3 regions of the Pseudarthrobacter sp. LMD1-1-1.1 genome follow, and region 1 is predicted to be linked to each of the others. Evidence: riboswitches for the same ligand, from Rfam matches in the RefSeq annotation. Region 1 holds a riboswitch; each other region holds the start of a gene.

Region 1 (5,524 bases):
CGGTGCACGCCACCGGAGATGCCACCGCTGCCCACCGGGCGGGCTTGCTGGGAGCCGCGGTGTTGGCCCTCACCCCGGTTGCCACGCTGATGTTCCGGTTCAACAACCCGGATGCCCTGCTGGTGCTGCTCATGACGGCGGCCGCGTACGCGGTCCTCCGCGCGGTCCAGGAGGACCGGTTGCGCTGGCTCCTGCTGGCCGGGGTGTTCCTGGGCTTTGGATTCCTGGCCAAGCAACTGCAGGTCCTGCTGGTGGTTCCCGGTTTTGCCGTGGCCTACGCGGTTGCGGGGCCGGGCAGGCTGGGCCGGCGCCTGCTGCGGCTGGCCGCGGCCGGGGCGGCGATGGTGGTTTCCGCGGGCTGGTGGCTCGTGGCCGTGCAGCTGACGCCGGCCGGCATGCGGCCCTACATCGGCGGTTCGCAGGACAACTCCATCCTGGAGCTGACCCTCGGCTACAACGGACTGGGCAGGCTGACGGGCGACGAAACGGGCAGCGTGGGCGGCGGCAACGGCTGGGGCGTTCCCGGCCTGTTCCGGATGTTCAACAACGAGTTCGGTGGCCAGATCGCCTGGCTGCTGCCCTCCGCCCTGATCCTTGCGGCCGGCCTGCTGTGGGTCGGCCGGCGGGCACCGCGGACGGATCCGGTGCGCGCGTCCGTGCTGGTCTGGGGCTCCTGGGTGCTGGTGACCGGCCTGGTGTTCAGCTTCATGGCGGGCATCATCCACCCCTACTACGCCGTGGCGCTGGCGCCGGGCATCGCCGGGCTGACCGGCCTGGGCGCAGTCCTGCTGTGGCAGCACAGGCAGCAGGCGGCCGCCGCAATCGTGCTCGCGGCCGCAGTGGCCGCGGCAGCCCTGACGGCGTTCTCCCTGCTCGGCACCACCTCGGCCTACGGCCCCTGGCTGCGCTGGGTGGTCCTTGCAGGCGGGCTGGCCGGGGCAGCAGGAGCGGGCTTCAGCAAGTTCCTGGGCATGCGTTCGGTGCAGCGGGCGACGGCGGCCCTGGCCATCACGGCGTCGCTCGCCGGACCGCTGGCCTACTCCATCTCCACGGCGTCCACAGCGCACAGCGGGGCAATCGTCAGTGCCGGCCCCACGGCCGGCTTCGGCGCTGGGCCGGGCGGTGCTCCCGCCGGCGTCCGGAACAGCCGGAACGGGTCCGGCCCGAACAGCACCGGCGGTTCAAGTATTGCGGGGCAAAGCAACACAAACCCGGGCAGTACGGCACAAGGCAATACGGGGCAGGGCTTCCGGCAGCCGAACGCCCAGGGCGGCACGGGCTTCGCGGGTGGCCGCGGGGGTGGCGTGGGTGGCCTCCTGGGTGCGCCCACGCCGTCGGCTGACCTGGTCGCCGCGCTCAAGAGCAGCGCCTCAAGCTACACCTGGGCCGCGGCCGTGGTGGGCTCCAACAACGCCGCGGGTTACCAACTGGCAACGGAACTGCCGGTCATGGCGGTGGGCGGCTTCAACGGCACCGACCCCTCCCCCACGTTGGCGCAGTTCCAGGACCTGGTAGCCCGGGGAGAGATCCATTACTTTATCGGTGGCGGAGCCATGCGCTCCACCACCGGTTCGGACGCTGCCACCCGGATCGCGGAGTGGGTGGCAGCCAATTTCACGTCGCAGATCGTTGGCGGCACTACGGTCTACGAACTGACCGGCCACTAGCGGAGGACGCCCCGGGGACCCGGCCGAATGATGCTCTGGCACGCGAGTGCCCGGGGTGAAGGGTGCCCGGGGCCCGGGCAGTCCATTACGGAGATACTCCCTCCGCAGTCACACAACCCGACGCGCTGCCAGCCGTGACTTCCGTTACCTAAATGTGACTTTCACTTAATCTTCCTGTACCGTCGATTGGGTGCGGTCCCCGTTCGGGCCGCATATCCCGGGTTGACGCCAAGCTCTGCCGCTTCCCCGGATTTCCGATTGAGCAACGGCAGAGGCGGGGGACCCACCGTCCCGGGCAATGAATGCCCTTGGGGTTAAGCCAGTACGTGATTTTTCCGTACGGCCGGATGCCCTCATCCGAACCCGACAGCTAACTCCGCAGGTGTGAGAGGCGATCAATCATGTCCAAAAACACGGCAGAAGCACGCCTGCATGCCAAGGCTAAACATAAGGCCACGCAGCAGGCAAAGAAAAAAACCCTCGGCCGCAGGGCCGGAATCCTCGCAGTATCCTGCGCGGTTCTGGTTGGGGTCGGCGCAGCCGGCCAGGCCACCAGCAGCATGGCCCCGGTGTCATCGACCCAGGCAACCCAGGCAGCGTCCGATGCCCAGATGAGCATCGAGAAGAGCGAGATCCGCTCCAACCCGGTGGAGAGCCCCGCTCCCGCCGCAATCGCAGTGGCGCCGCAGGCGGCGGAGCCCGCTCCCGCGGCCCCGGCACCCGCCGCCCCCGCGCCGGCCGCGCCAGCGCCTGCACCGGCACCTGCACCCGAGCCCGCCCCGGCTCCTGAGCCGGCACCCGCCGTCGCGGTCAACGACCCCGCCGGCGCCCAGGCTTACGCCGCCGGCCAGCTGGCAACTTTCGGCTGGGGACCGGACCAGATGCAGTGCCTGCAGACCCTGTGGACCAAGGAATCGGACTGGACCACCACGGCCACCAATCCCAGCAGTGGCGCGTACGGCATCGTCCAGTCCCTGCCCGCGGAGAAGATGGCCAGCTCCGGCGCGGACTACCTCACCAACTACCGCACCCAGATCAACTGGGGCTTGGATTACATCAAGAAGAGCTACCAGTCCCCCTGCGGCGCACTGAACTTCCATTTGGCGCACAACTGGTACTAGGCACCGCTCCCCTGCGGCTGCGCGTCGAAGGACCACCCTCCGCGGAGCCTGCCCTGCATTGACCGCGGCCGACGGCGCGTCCCGGCTCCCCGCCGTCGTACGCCTTGGGCAGGGGCACAGCAGGGAATTGCAGCATCACCACTGCCCGCATCCAAACGGATGCGGGCAGTGGTGTTTTAACCCCAGGCTGTCTTAACCCCGGGTTGAGCTGCAGTGGCCTATGGTGCGGACGTTAGGGTCGCGGTGGTTGGGGTTGCGGAGCCTGTGATTGCGGTGCTTTCGGTTGCGTCCGGCCCGGCGTTCCGCCACGGGATGTACTGGACGGACCACTTGTTGCCGTCCGGATCGGCGAAGTACACGAAGTGGCCCCACGGCAGCACTTCGATATCACTGACGTCCACTCCGTTGTTCTTCAGGTGGTCGCGTGCGGCCTGGATGTCGTCCACCACCAGCTGCAGGTTTGACCCCGTGCCCGGAGGTGCGTCCACCAGCCCCTCCCCCAAACAGATGGAGCAGGCGGATCCGGGCGGCGTCAGCTGCACAAAGCGGATGTCGTCCGAAGGCCGCTCGTCATAGTCGGCGTTGAAGCCCACCCTGTTGACGTAGAAATCCTTGGCGCGGTCGACGTCGGACACGGGGACAAAGACAAGTTCGAGTTTCCAGTCCATCCGCACAGGCTAGCGGCGGTGATCCTGCCGGAAAAGGGGGAAGGCTACCCTGCGATGCCGTACAGGCGGTCGCCTGCATCACCCAGGCCGGGAACGATGTAGGACTTCTCATTGAGCTTCTCGTCGATGGAGGCCAGGACGATGTGCACGTTTGCGTCGCCCAGTTCCTCCTCCAGCTTGGCCAGGCCCTCCGGGGCAGCCAGCAGGCAGATGCAGGTGACGTCGGACGCGCCCCGCTTGAAGAGGAACTTGATGGCCTCGCGCAGAGTGCCGCCGGTGGCCAGCATGGGGTCCAGGACGAATACCTGGCGGCCGGTCAGGTCCTCCGGCAGGCGCTCCGCGTAGGTGATGATGTCCAGCGTCTCCTCGTCCCGGGCCATGCCCAGGAAGCCAACCTCGGCGGTGGGGACCAGCTTGGTCATGCCCTCCAGCATGCCCAGGCCTGCGCGCAGGATGGGGACTACCAGCGGGGTGGGCTTGGTGAACGCCGTGCCAATGGTGGTGCTGACGGGGGTTTCGATGGTGACGGGCTCCGTGCGGACCTCCCGCGTGGCTTCGTAGGCCAGCAGGGTCACCAGCTCTTCCGTCAGCTGGCGGAAGACCGGCGACGGCGTGTTCTTGTCCCGCAGGACGGTGAGCTTGTGGGCGACCAGGGGGTGGTCAACAACGAGAGTACGCATCCCCCAAAACTATCATCCGGCGGTGTCCTTGTTGTGGCTGCCGTGGGCATGCTCCTTGCCGTCCCCGCCGTGGTGGTGCACTTCCTCTGCCACCACGTCACGGACGATCGGACGGTCGAACGACGGAGCCGCACCGGCGTGCTCCCGCCTGCGGACCAGGTGGAACAGCCTGTGGGCCAGTATCACGACGCCCACCCAGGTGAGGCCCAGCAGCCACCCTGCCATGACGTCCGTCAGCCAGTGGTGGCCTAGGAGGACGCGGCTGAGCCCCATGGCGATGATGAAAAGCGCGCCGGCCGTGATGGCGGTGACGCGCACCAGCATGGTGTTGAACTGGAGGCAGACGAGGTAGACCACCAGGCTGATCACCACGGTGGTATTCAGGGTGTGGCCGCTGGGGAAGGAGGGTGAATCCTCGTAGGGGGGCACCGCGTCCGCATGGTCCGGGCGGGTACGGCCCACCAGTTTCTTGCCAAAGGTGGTGGCCATGATGGAGACCCCCGCCGCACCGCCGATCAGGACGAGCGGGCGCCAGTTCCGGCTGAGGAACGTCAGCCAGGCGGTGAGGATGCTGGCAAGGATGGGCATGCCGATGCCGCCGCCGATGTTGGTGAAGCCAGTAACGAACGCATCAAGACCGGGGCTGCGCAGGCTCTCGGCCAGGGCCAGGGCAGGCTTGTCCAGGTTGGCCAGGCCGGCAGAATCCACCACGTTGTCGTACACCTCGGCACCCAGCAGTGCCAGGGACACGATGATGACGCCGCCCACAAGGATGGTGAGGACGAGCGCCGCGTAAGGTTTGAACCAGAGACCTAGCCGATCCCGAAGAGTGTCCATGGTGCCTCCCGGCATCCGTAAGTAACCTGAGTATCCCCGAAACTATCATTGAGCCATGCCGTTGCCCGAAAAGAAACATGATGCCTGGATGGGCCTTGCCTTGGCGGAAGCCCGCAGGGCACTCGCCACGGAGGATGTTCCCATCGGCGCTGTGGTGATAGGGCCGGACGGCGGGGTGCTGGGTTCCGGCCGGAACCAGCGGGAGGAACTGGGCGACCCTACGGCCCATGCCGAGGTGGTAGCCATCCGTGAAGCGGCGGCACGCCTGCAGGAACGGGCACGCCTCGACGGCGGCCGCGCCGACGGCTGGCGGTTGTCCGACTGCACGCTGGTGGTCACGCTGGAACCCTGCGCCATGTGTGCCGGAGCGATTGTCCTGGCCCGGATCCCGAGGGTGGTGTTCGGGGCCTGGGACGAGAAGGCCGGCGCCGCAGGCTCGGTGTTCGATATCCTCCGCGAACGCCGGCTCAACCACTGGGTTGAGGTGTACCCGGGAGTCCGCGAGGATGAGTGCGCCGTGTTGCTGCGCGGGTTTTTCGCCGGTCACCGCG
Region 2 (5,524 bases), on a different contig from region 1:
TTCCGGAGCGCCCGGTACCCCCGGTGGTGATAACGACGTCGGCGGGCAGGTCCGGCGCGCCGGGCACCTCCGGCAGCACGTCCTCAAGCGCCGCCAGCCATTCGTCGTAGGAATCGCCGATCCGCTGCTGTCCGCCGGTGATGCCGCCCAGCATGGCAACGACGTCGGGCAACTGGGGGCCGAACGTGTCGCGCACCTGGCCCGGGGCCGGCGTGCCCTGTTCCACCACCTCTGACCCCGTAAGCACCAGGCGGACCACCGGCTTCCCCTGGACCTGGACTTCGTCGTAACCGGCCAGGGCGGCCAGCGCCAGGTGTGCCGGGTTGAGCTCCACCCCTGCCTTGACCAGGGTGTCCCCTTCCAATGCTTCCTCCCCGGCCTTGCGGATGTGCTCTCCGGCGCGGGGCTCACCCGGGCGCGCCTTGCCGCCGGTCATCAGGATGGGGAGCCCTTCATCGTCCGTGCCGAGGACAGCATTTTCGGTGCGAAGAACTGCCTTGGCGCCGGGCGGGATGAGGCCTCCCGTGGCGATGGGACTGGCCTGGTGGGGTGCCAGCCGCGTTCCGGGCTCCACGGGGATCCACGGGCCGCTGCCGTTGACCGCCCAGCCGTCCATGGCTGAGGACGCGTAGTGGGGCATGTCCTGAAGGGCCACGATGTCCCGGTCAAGCCGGCGGCCCAGGGCTATCCGGAGCGCCACCGGCCCGGGGGGTATGGGGGTTGCTGCATCGAACGCAGCTTGCCGGGCTTCTTGCCAGGTGTGGGCCGCATGATGGTGGGCATCATGCGGCTGTTCAGTTTTGTGCGCCTCTGCATCTCTGCCCGGTGGCGCCTCCGGATCGCTGTGGGGTTCTGCCGTCATTCGCCGGGAGTCCCGGCGGCTTCAGCGTCGTAGTCTTCGGCCAGGGAACGGGCAACGGCCAGCGCCTCGTCCATCGATGCTGCGTCCATTTCCCTGCCGGGAGCAGCCGCCAGTCCCGCGGCGAAGCCTGCGATGAAGGTGGTCAGCGGCGCGGCCGGCCTGACAACCGCATGGGCAGCGACGCCGGCCAGCGCCAGCACGGCGTTGACATCCACCTGGACATCTTCAAGCTGGTAGGCCTGGAGAAGCGCCCTGCACCACTCTTCCAGCGTCTCGTCCTGGCTTTTCACGACTTGCCTCCCACGTTAGTTCCGCCCATGAACTGGTCCTGGCCCGCGCGCTGGTTCCCGGCGGAAATCCCCAGCGCGGCAGCATCGTCCCAGGTATCCACATCGGATGTGGACCCGGCGGGGACCGTGACAAGCTGCACGTCCAGACTAGCAAGGAGCGCCCTCACGGATCCGTTGACCAGGGCGTTGCGGGCTGCCAGGTCCGCGCAGGCTTTTGTTAACCCAGCCGTGCTGTAAAAACCTGTCAGGGGCTGGGCCCTGCCATCCCCGGAACAAGCCATCACGCCGCCCCCACCGTCCGCCACATCGGAGCGCGCCAGGGCATCCTTCAGCACAGCCACCGCCTGGAAGGCCAGCGGCATGTCGCACGCCAGCACCAGGCAGTAGGGCGCCCCTTCGCCTCCCTTGGCCAGCGCGGCCAGGCCTGCGGCTATTGCGGCAGCAGGCCCGGCGAACCGCGGCTCCTCGCGGCACATCAGCAGGGTGGACGGCCGGGTGGACGGGGCCGGAAGACCCGCAGCCCCGGACTCCCCCGGCAGGGATCCCGCATCACCGACCACCACGGTGCGGCGGGCGCCGGCTGCCGCGGCCACGGCACGCTCGAGGAGGGTCTGGCCCTGGAAGACCAAGGACTGCTTGGGTACCCCGCCCAGCCGGGACGACCGTCCCCCGGCCAGGATCAGGGCATCGAAAACCAACATGCTCTCTTGCACTCCCCCAGCCTAGCGATCAGCGGCGCTGCCGGGCAGCGCGAGGCGTCAGGCGGCGCTGCCGGGCAGCGCGAGGGCGTCAGGCGGCGCGCTCCGGGAGCAGGAACGGATCCCACGCCGGCGTCGGCTTCTCCAGTTCCTTGATCTGCCAGATCGTTCCGTGCGGCGGCTCGGGCACGAACCGAAGGGTCCAGCCCATTTCCGCGGGAGTGTGGTCGCCCTTGACGTTGTTGCACCGCAGGCAGGCGGCCACAAGGTTCTCCCATGTATCGGCACCGCCCCGGGACTTCGGGTGAACGTGGTCGATTGTGTGCGCCGCCTTGCCGCAGTAGGCACATTTATGTCCGTCGCGCCGGAGCACACCCCTGCGGCTGACTGCCGTCGAGTGGTTGTACCGGGGCCGGATGTAGCGGTTGAGGAGGATCACGGACGGGCGGCCCAGGACGTCAGTGGGCCCTACCACCGGGTCATCCCCTTCGGCCACCACGCTTGCCTTGCCCGTGAGCACAAGCACCAGCGCCCGGCGGAAAGTGATAACCGCCAGCGGTTCATATCCAGCATTCAGAACGAGAGTGCGCATGCACTTACCTCTTCACGGCCGCACCCGTCAGGGGCACGAGGGCCGGCTGCCCTCGGCATGTCCGGGCTATGGATCGACATCACAAGAGTAAACAAAGAATTGCAGAATCAGGTAATCGCCGCCCAGGAGCCCAACCGGGCGCGAAGACGGGCAAGGCAAGGGCTCCACTGGAGAAGCCCATTAAGACGCAAGGGACCCCCGCCTGGTGGCGGGGGTCCCTTGCCCAATTCGCGGCCGGCGCTGGATCAGGCAGCCACTGGAATGATTAGTTGACGCGGATGAAGACGGGGCCGGAACCCACGTTCGCGCTGAAGACCACGGTCTGGTTTCCGTTGTAGCCACCGTGGACGGCCATGCCGTTGCCGGCGTACACAGCGATGTGGGCCATGCCCGAGCCGCCGTTGGCGTAGTAGATAAGGTCGCCCGGCTGCGCTTCGGCTGCACTAACGGTGCGGCCCAGGGACAGGTAACCGGCCGGCCAGTCGTGGAAGTGGATGCCCACGGCGGCCAGGGAGTTGGTCACCAGCATGGTGCAGTCCTGCATGACACCGAGCTGTGCGTAGGCTGCGGACAGGATGGCAGCACCCTTGCCGCTGGCCGAAGCCTGGGCTGCAGGGGCGGCCGGAGCGGCAGCCGTCGCAACCTTGGCGGTGACCTTGGGAGCAGCCGGCTGGGCGGCAGGTGCAGCTTCCTGTACCTGAACCTCGGGCTCAGGCTCGGCGACGGGAGCCGGCGTGGTGGTAACGGCAGGCTTCTCGTAGCTGATGGCAATGGTGGAAGCCGCGGAGATCGGGGCGTCGACGACGGATTCAACTTCCATCTGGGATGCGGGAGCGGAATCGCGCTTGACGTTGGTGTCGGCGGCGTTGGCTGCAATGCCGCTGGTCAGGACCAGGCCGGAAGCAGCAGCGATGACAGCAGCCTGGCGGCCCATGCCACCGGCATTGTCGCTGACAGCTTTGGCAATGACAGCGATCGAGTTGGTTTTGGTGACCTCGGCGCGGTGCCGTGCGGTAGCACGAGTCGTCATCAGTTCTCTCTTTCGTTTTTCCTTCGAACCGCGTGTAGGCAGGCAAAGGGAAGCTGGATGCGCCGGCATCTTGGGGGTACGCCGGCGCATCCCGAACGGGGATGTGGTTTCTAGCGAAAAAGCTTTGGGCAAAGAAATAGCCCTTGGAGCGTGAAGCCCAAGAACTACTTGTTGAGGTGGTAGTACGACGAGGTACCGGTGGCTGCAGGCGAGTGGAGCAGCGTGCCCTGGGAAGGGTTGAGTGCGCTGACCATCATGCCGTTGCCGACGTAGATGCCCACGTGCGCGCCACCGTTCTGGACCACAAGGTCGCCCGGCTGCGGGGTGGAGGTGGGGGTCATGATGTTCCACGCGTTGGTGCGGGGGATGCTGATGCCGGCCTGGGCGTAGACCCACTGGACGAACCCGGAGCAGTCCCAGCCGGTGACGGGGCTGGTGCCGCCCCAGACGTAGGAGTGGCCAATGCCGGTGTAGGCGATTGCTGCAATACCGGAGGTTGCGGCGGAGACAGTCTCGGCAGCCTTGGCGGCAGGGGCAGCGTCCTGGCCTGCAGTGGCAGCGGCGTCGCGCACGGCCGGTGCGGTGGACTGGGGACGCACCGCTTCCACCTTTGGAGCTGCGGTGGTCTTGACGGCGGGACGCTCGAAGGAAACCGTAGCCGTGGGGGCGGCGGTGACGGCGAGGGCCGTTTGGGCCGAACCGGACTCGGTGGATGCGGAGACACCGGCGGTGGTGTCAGCTGCGGTGGCGGGCAGGCCCATGCTCAGGATAAGGCCCGATGCGGCTGCCACAACGGCAGCCTGGCGGCCTACGGTCCCGGCATTTGCACTGACGGCCTTGGACACGGCGTCCAGGGGGTTGGTGCGAACCGTTTGCGCACGGTGGCGCGCAGAATGATGGCGTGAAGACACGAAGGTAGCCTCTCCCAATGCCTGCGAGGTGAGCTGTCGGATTCGGATGGGAGTCACCCGGCCACTCTGCTTCCTGGGAAGCTCATGACTTAACCCCAAGGCCTTCAGGAAATGAAGGCCAAAATTGGTTCCCCCGCCCCTGCCAGACGATGAAATGCGAACGGACCTTGAGCGGTGGCAGAGTTAGGCAATCCACTCAAGAGCGTCAACTTCGGAAAAGTTGACGCGAGTTAGACGGTACAGCAGTTTTGTTTCAATGTCACATTCAGGTCACGGCAGGTCACTGCGATCTGAGAGTGCACACTCATTCGGTTACAGCCAGCCCATGGGATCGACCACTTCGCCGTTGACCTGGACCTCAAAGTGCAGGTGGCAGCCGGTGGAGGCGCCCGTGGTGCCGCTGAGCGCCACGACCTCGCCGCGGGAGACGGTCTGTCCGACCTTGACGTTGAACGACGACAGGTGGTTGTAGGTGGTCTCCAGCCCATTGCCGTGATCGATGACCACCCGGTTCCCACCGCCGTACTGGTGCCAGCCTGCGAAGGTCACGGTGCCGGTTGCGGCCGCCAGGACGGACGTTCCGCACTGCGCCACGAAGTCCTGGCCGCGGTGGAAGTCTCCGGAGCCGCCGGTGATGGGGCTCACCCGGTAGCCAAAGGGCGACGCGGTGGTGAGGGATGCCAGCGGTGCGGCCAGGGTGCCGGCCGAGGCTGCCCGGGTGACGGAGCCGGCGGACTGGGCGCTCAGGAGCTGCTTCAGCTTCCCGTCGGGGTCGGCCTGGGTCACCACTGCCGAGCGGCTGAAGTCGATCTGGGCGCCGATATCAGCGGAAATCTGGGGCTGCGGACTGACGGCGGAAGCTGCCAGTGGCGCGTTGCCGGCGGCATCGGTGGCCATGACGGGGCTGGTGGCGGGCACCGTGACCGTCAGCACCAGACCGGTGGCGGCCAGGGCGATTCCGGCTTTCTGGCCGATGCCGCTGGCGGCGGCAAACTCCGTCACCTGCCGGAACGGACCCCGGCGGCGGCGCGCGTCACGATGCAGATCGCGGGGGCGCTCCGCTGCGACATCTTCGACAACCCGCGGTGCCGAAGGGGGGCCTGCCGCGCGGCGGCGGCCCCGGGAGGTCTGCATGGTCAAG
Region 3 (5,524 bases), on a different contig from region 1:
AAGGCCGTGGCCCCGGCAGTGGAGGTCCTGGGCAGTTTCCGGGGCCACTACAGCCAGGCATGGACCCGCGGGATGACGGCCAAGCTGGGACTGGACAGCGTCGATGAAAACGGCGCCGGGGCCCTGGTGGATGATGTCCTCGACCTTCTTAAGGACGGACCCGTGGACTACACCCTGTTCTTCCGCAACCTGGGCAAAGCGGCCCGCGGGGACCTTCGTCCCGTGCGCGGCATGGTCCTCGACCTGGCCGCCCTCGATGCCTGGCTGGACCGGTGGCAGGCGCTGCAACCTGACCCGGAGCTGATGGACAGCGTGAACCCGGCCTACATTCCGCGGAACCACCTGGTGGAAGAGGCGCTGTCCGCTGCCACCGCCGGAAACCTGGCTCCACTGCAGCAACTGCTGAAGGCGGTCAGCGACCCCTTCACCGAGCGGCCCGGCCTGGAACGCTACCTGCAGGGGGCGCCCGACGACTTCGGCAGCTACATGACCTTCTGCGGCACCTGACCGCAGCGGGCCGCGGGGGCAAAACGACAGGAGGGTGGCAACCGGTATTCCCGGCTGCCACCCTCCTGCTTCGTCCGGGGCCGCCAAGGGCACCGGACAGTGCGAAGACTAGGCTACGCGCACAGCGGAGTAGCCGCCGAGCCAGCTGATGGAGTGCACCTGCGTGTCGAAGCCGTTGACGCCGCCGCTGACAACCTGGCCGTTGCCTGCGTAAACGCCCACGTGGCCGGAGGTGATGATCAGGTCGCCGGGGGCGGGAGCGCCTACAACGGTGCCGTACTGGAAGAACTGGGTGGGGGCCAGGTCGCCCACGGACTTGCCGACGGAACGCAGCGCCTTCTCGACCATGGCGGTGCAATCCTGCTTGACGCCCAGCTGGCCGTAGGCCGAGGCGAGGATCGCTGCGCCGGTGCCGGTGCCGGTGGTTGATGCCACGGGGGTTGCCGAGGCGTAAGACATGTTCATGCCGGTGTTCGCCGGAGCGGTGGCGGCTGCGGCCTGCACGGGTGCTGCTGCAGGGGCCGGCGCCGGGGCTGCGGTGTAGCCTGCGCCCGGAATCTGGATCTGGTCGCCCGGGTAGATGATCGAGGACAGTCCCAGGCCGTTGGCGGACAGCACGTCATTGAGGCTGACGCCGTAGGCTGAAGCGATGGCGCCAAGGGTGTCGCCGGAAACGACGGTGTGGACGTTGCCTGCTGCTGCAGCGGGGGCTGCGGCCGGGGCAGCGGGTGCCGAGGTGGCCTGGACGCCGGTCTGCTCAGTGGTGTCCGGGCCGGATACACCTGCATGGGCCGGGGCGCCGACTCCGAAGGCAATGCCGGACGCTGCAGCAACGGCGAGCGCCGGGCGGCCCAGCGAGCGGGCCTGGGATTTTGCTGTTACGGCGAGGCCCTCGAGCACAATGGAGCGGGCCGGAGTCGCGCGGTGACGGGCTGAAATGGAATTTTTTGACACGGTTGATCGCCTCTCCCATGCCTGCGGGGTGAGCTGTCGGGTTCGGGCTGGAGATACCCGGCCGAAAGCGGCTCCGCGGTAGGCGGAAGCGCATTCGACTTAACCCCTAGGCCACAATATGGCCGTGGAAACTTGGTTCCCCCGTCCCTGCCAACTGGAGCGGTTGGATCCCATGATCAGCGGCAGGGCTCGGCATGCTGACGGGAATGTCCCGTCTGAGAGGGACACCAGTCGACCATAACCCAGGTGCATCGCAATTGTCACATTTGGATAACATACGATGTTCTTCTCTCGCATTGCGCAAACGTCTGGACATTCCAGGGCGTTCCTGGGCGGACCTCTGCTGATACTTTTCCTGTTGAGCACGGTAACAATGTGGAAACAGCAGCCTGCGTTGCGCGGGAATCCGGCGGTAAGCTTCCGGACTATGCCCCTGTTCGTGACCATCGCGAGGCTCCCTTGGCAGGGAGGCCTCCTGGCCCTTGCCCTGGCCGCAGGCACCATGCTGCCGGCGGCGGCCGACGAGCCGCCACCGCCCGGCGGGTATCCCTCCTGGGCGGACGTGCAGGAGGCGAAATCGTCCGAAGCGGCAAAAGCCGCAGAAATCGCCACCATTAATGGACTCCTGACGGACCTTGAGGCGGATTCGGAGGCAGCAGGCGGGATGGCCGTGCGCTCGGCCGCCGACTACGCCGCCGCAGACGCCGCGCTGCAGGCAGCCACCTCCCGCCTGGATACCCTGTCCGCCCACGCCGCCCGTGCCAACGCGGAGCTGGCCCGGCACCGGAAGGACATCGGTGCCCTGGCCGTCCAGTCCTACAAGACCGGCGGTACCAATGCAGGATTCTTCGTCGCGCTGGACGCCCTGGAAACCAACAGCGTCCAGGGGCTCAACCTGGTCAAGCTCGTGGGCGACAAGACTGCCACCCTGGTCGCCAATGCTGCCGCCGCCGAAAAGACGGCCACCGCCCTCACCGAACAGGAAAAAGCCGCCAGGAGCGAGCGGGAACGCCTGTCCGGGGAAGCGAAAGCAAAACTGGACGCCGCACGTTCCGCCCAGGATTCGCTGGCCCGGCGCGTCGCAGAGGAGCAGTGGCACGGCAGCGAGCTGACCGCCCAGCTCGCCACCCTGAAAGGTACGACGGCGGCCATGGAGGGTGAGTACCGCCAGGGCCAGGCCGCACTGGCCGCCTACGAGGCGGCCCAGGCGGCCAAACGTGCCGCCGCTGAGGAGCAGGCCCGCGGGCAGGCGGAGGCTGCAGCCAGGGCGGCCGCAGTGGCAGCCCGGCAGCCAAAGGCGCCCGCACCCGCTGCCGACCCTGGCCAGGCCAATCCGGCACAACCCGGTCCAGCCCCCGGCGCCGTCAGCAATCCCGGCGTCAGCAACCCCGGCCCTCCCGCTCCGGAAGACCCGGCACCGGCCCCGCCAAGCCCTCCCGCCGTCGTCGTGCCTTCTGTTCCCGGCGGTGCGGTGAACGACCCCGCCGGGGCCAAAAGCTACGCGTCCGGACGCCTGCCCGCCTACGGGTGGGGCCAGGACCAGTTCCTGTGCCTGGCCCAGCTGTGGACCAAGGAGTCCAACTGGCTGACCACCGCCACCAATGCCTATTCCGGAGCCTATGGGATTCCGCAGGCCCTGCCCCCGGGGAAGTACGCCAGCGCCGGCGGTGACTGGCTCACCAGCTACCGCACCCAGATCGAATGGGGCCTGGGCTACATCCGCGACCGCTACGGTTCCCCGTGCGCGGCCTGGAACCACTCCGTATCCCTGAACTGGTACTGACTGACGCGTTAGGCTGTCACCATGCCAGATTTCGAACGGTTCCGTGCGCTGCTCGAAGAGGAGCGGGCGCGGCGCCTGGCACTGTTGCCGGCGCTGCGGGCGGACATCGAGGCAGCAAACTCGGCGCGCCAGGATTCCAATGTCGATGATGAGCACGATCCCGAGGGTGCCACCATCGCATTCGAACTCTCACAGGCCTCCGCGCTCCTGAAACAGAGTTCGGCGGGCCTGGACCAGATTGAGGCGGCCCTTGCCCGGCTGGCGGCGGGGACCTATGGAACCTGCGCCGTCTGCGGGGAGCCCATCGCCGAGGGCAGGCTTGAAGCCCGCCCCTGGACCCCGTACTGCATCCGGCACGCGGCGTCCGGGCGCGGGCGGTGACCGGTACGGCGGACGTTGTGTCCGCGGCGGCGGATTTCGTGGACCGGACCCTCCAGAACGAGGGCGCCTGGTACCGGGCGGACGACGTCGGGGCCCGGCTGGGCGGGGTACTGGCCTCTTATGGTTCGTCCGTGGGGGCCGTCCGCGGGACCGTGCGTGATGCGCTGCGGAAGTTCAAGGACCTGGACCATGACGGCACGGTCATGCTGGCGTCCGCCCTGTGGGGTCAGCCGCGGCCCGGTTCCCGGCCGGTGTTCGAGCGCCGGCTGGCAGCGGTGGTGCTGCTGCAGTCACGGGTGCGGCTGCTCCGTCACTCTGACCTGACCCGGCTGGAGGGCTTCCTTCGCTCCGCGCAGGCGGCCGACCTGACCGGGCCCCTTCTTACCGACGTCCTGGTCCCGTTGCTGGCGGGGCTGGGGGAGCGCGAGCGGCAGCGGGCAGGCGTTGTCCTGGCGCGGTGGCGGGAAGACCCCGACCCGCAGCTGCGGGCGGCGGCCGGCGCCCTTGAAAAACACTTGTCCATTTGAAACGTACCGAGGAGATCCACATGAATGAACCGTTTGACCTTGAGCGTTTTGTTGCCGCCCAAAACACCGGCGGAACCTATGAGCAGGCGCTGGGCGAGCTGCAGGTCGGCAGGAAGTCCGGGCACTGGATGTGGTTTGTCTTCCCGCAGATTGCCGGGCTGGGACAGAGCGACACGTCCCGCAAGTACGCCATTTCCTCGCTGGCGGAGGCCCGCGCCTACCTGGACCACGAGGTGCTGGGTCCGCGGCTCCTGGAGTGCGCGCTGGTCCTGGCAAACCACGCCGACCAGTCGGCCGAAGACATTTTCGGCGGAATCGACGCCAGGAAACTCCGCTCCAGCATGACACTGTTCCTCCGGGCGGCGCCCGGAGAAACAGTGTTCAAGACCGTCCTGGCCCAGTTCTTCAACGGGGAACCGGACCCGGCCACGGACGAGCTCCTGGCCGGCCAGGACGCGGCCGGCTGACCTCCGGCGGCTGTCCCGCTGCTGCGGGGAGCGCGGGGCGCGCTACGGTGTTGGGCTGCCGCCGTTGACGTTGAGCGTCTCACCCACCACATAGCTGGACTCGGGCGAGGCCAGGAAGACGTAGGCGGGGGCGAGCTCGGCGGGCTGGCCCGCGCGGCCCAGGGGAGTGGACTGGCCAAACTCGGGCAGTTCCTCCTTGGGCTGGCCGCTGCTGACCTGCAGGGGCGTCCAGATGGGCCCCGGGGCCACCGCGTTTACCCGGATTCCCTTGGGCGCCAGCTGCTGGGCCAAGCCCTTGGTGAAGTTGTTGATGCTGGCCTTGGTGGTGGCGTAGTCCACCAGCGTGGGGGACGGGTTGTAGGCCTGGATCGACGTGGTGTTGATGATGGTTGAGCCCGCGGGCATGTGCGGCACGGCGGCCTTGGTCACCCAGAACATGGCATAGACGTTGGTCTTCAGCGTGTGGTCGAACTGCTCGTCGCTGATGTCCTGCAGGTCCTCCTGCGCAACCTGCTTTCCGGCGTTGTTGACCAGGATGTCAACCCCGCCCAGCACGGCCACCGCCGTGTCCACCAGTTCCCGGCACACGGCGGAGTCCTTCAGGTCGCCGGGTACCTTGACGGCCTTGCGGCCGGCGGCCTCAATGAGTCCGGCAATGCGCGAGGCGTCCTCCTCTTCCTGCGGCAGGTAGGAAAGCACGACGTCGGCGCCCTCCCGTGCGAAAGCGATCGCCGTTGCTGCCCCGATGCCTGAGTCCGCGCCGGTCACGATGGCCCGGCGGCCTTCCAGCCGCCCGGTGCCCCGGTAGGTCTCTTCGCCGAGGTCGGCCTTGGGCGCCAGGTCCGCATCGAGCCCGGGCTCGGGCTGGTGCTGCTTGGGCGGGGAGATCTTTTCGTAGGCAGTCA

Evidence for each region. Region 1 has a riboswitch for cyclic di-AMP ahead of MRBLMD1_RS10185 (hypothetical protein). Riboswitches for the same ligand answer to the same signal wherever they lie in the genome.
Region 2: another riboswitch for cyclic di-AMP. It lies ahead of MRBLMD1_RS21350 (C40 family peptidase); the one in region 1 lies ahead of MRBLMD1_RS10185 (hypothetical protein).
Region 3: another riboswitch for cyclic di-AMP. It lies ahead of MRBLMD1_RS19605 (C40 family peptidase); the one in region 1 lies ahead of MRBLMD1_RS10185 (hypothetical protein).

What each region holds. Positions count from the first base shown of each region.
Region 1 is NZ_JBEGHP010000012.1:972,258-977,781, reverse strand. Features, by position in the region: gene MRBLMD1_RS10190 (ArnT family glycosyltransferase) at 1-1,667, shown strand, start outside; cyclic di-AMP (ydaO/yuaA leader) riboswitch at 1,902-2,063, shown strand; gene MRBLMD1_RS10185 (hypothetical protein) at 2,069-2,788, shown strand; gene MRBLMD1_RS10180 (glyoxalase superfamily protein) at 3,007-3,456, opposite strand; gene upp (uracil phosphoribosyltransferase) at 3,501-4,136, opposite strand; gene MRBLMD1_RS10170 (phosphatase PAP2 family protein) at 4,149-4,973, opposite strand; gene MRBLMD1_RS10165 (nucleoside deaminase) at 5,029-5,524, shown strand, end outside.
Region 2 is NZ_JBEGHP010000027.1:63,863-69,386, reverse strand. Features, by position in the region: gene MRBLMD1_RS21375 (molybdopterin molybdotransferase MoeA) at 1-862, opposite strand, end outside; gene MRBLMD1_RS21370 (DUF6457 domain-containing protein) at 859-1,152, opposite strand; gene mobA (molybdenum cofactor guanylyltransferase) at 1,149-1,865, opposite strand; gene MRBLMD1_RS21360 (HNH endonuclease) at 1,942-2,442, opposite strand; gene MRBLMD1_RS21355 (NlpC/P60 family protein) at 2,708-3,472, opposite strand; gene MRBLMD1_RS21350 (C40 family peptidase) at 3,637-4,317, opposite strand; cyclic di-AMP (ydaO/yuaA leader) riboswitch at 4,388-4,567, opposite strand; gene MRBLMD1_RS21345 (M23 family metallopeptidase) at 4,696-5,517, opposite strand.
Region 3 is NZ_JBEGHP010000025.1:189,399-194,922, forward strand. Features, by position in the region: gene MRBLMD1_RS19600 (protein adenylyltransferase SelO) at 1-507, shown strand, start outside; gene MRBLMD1_RS19605 (C40 family peptidase) at 616-1,461, opposite strand; cyclic di-AMP (ydaO/yuaA leader) riboswitch at 1,465-1,636, opposite strand; gene MRBLMD1_RS19610 (coiled-coil domain-containing protein) at 1,889-3,244, shown strand; gene MRBLMD1_RS19615 (TraR/DksA family transcriptional regulator) at 3,266-3,625, shown strand; gene MRBLMD1_RS19620 (DNA alkylation repair protein) at 3,622-4,152, shown strand; gene MRBLMD1_RS19625 (DUF1810 domain-containing protein) at 4,173-4,619, shown strand; gene MRBLMD1_RS19630 (glucose 1-dehydrogenase) at 4,662-5,524, opposite strand, start outside.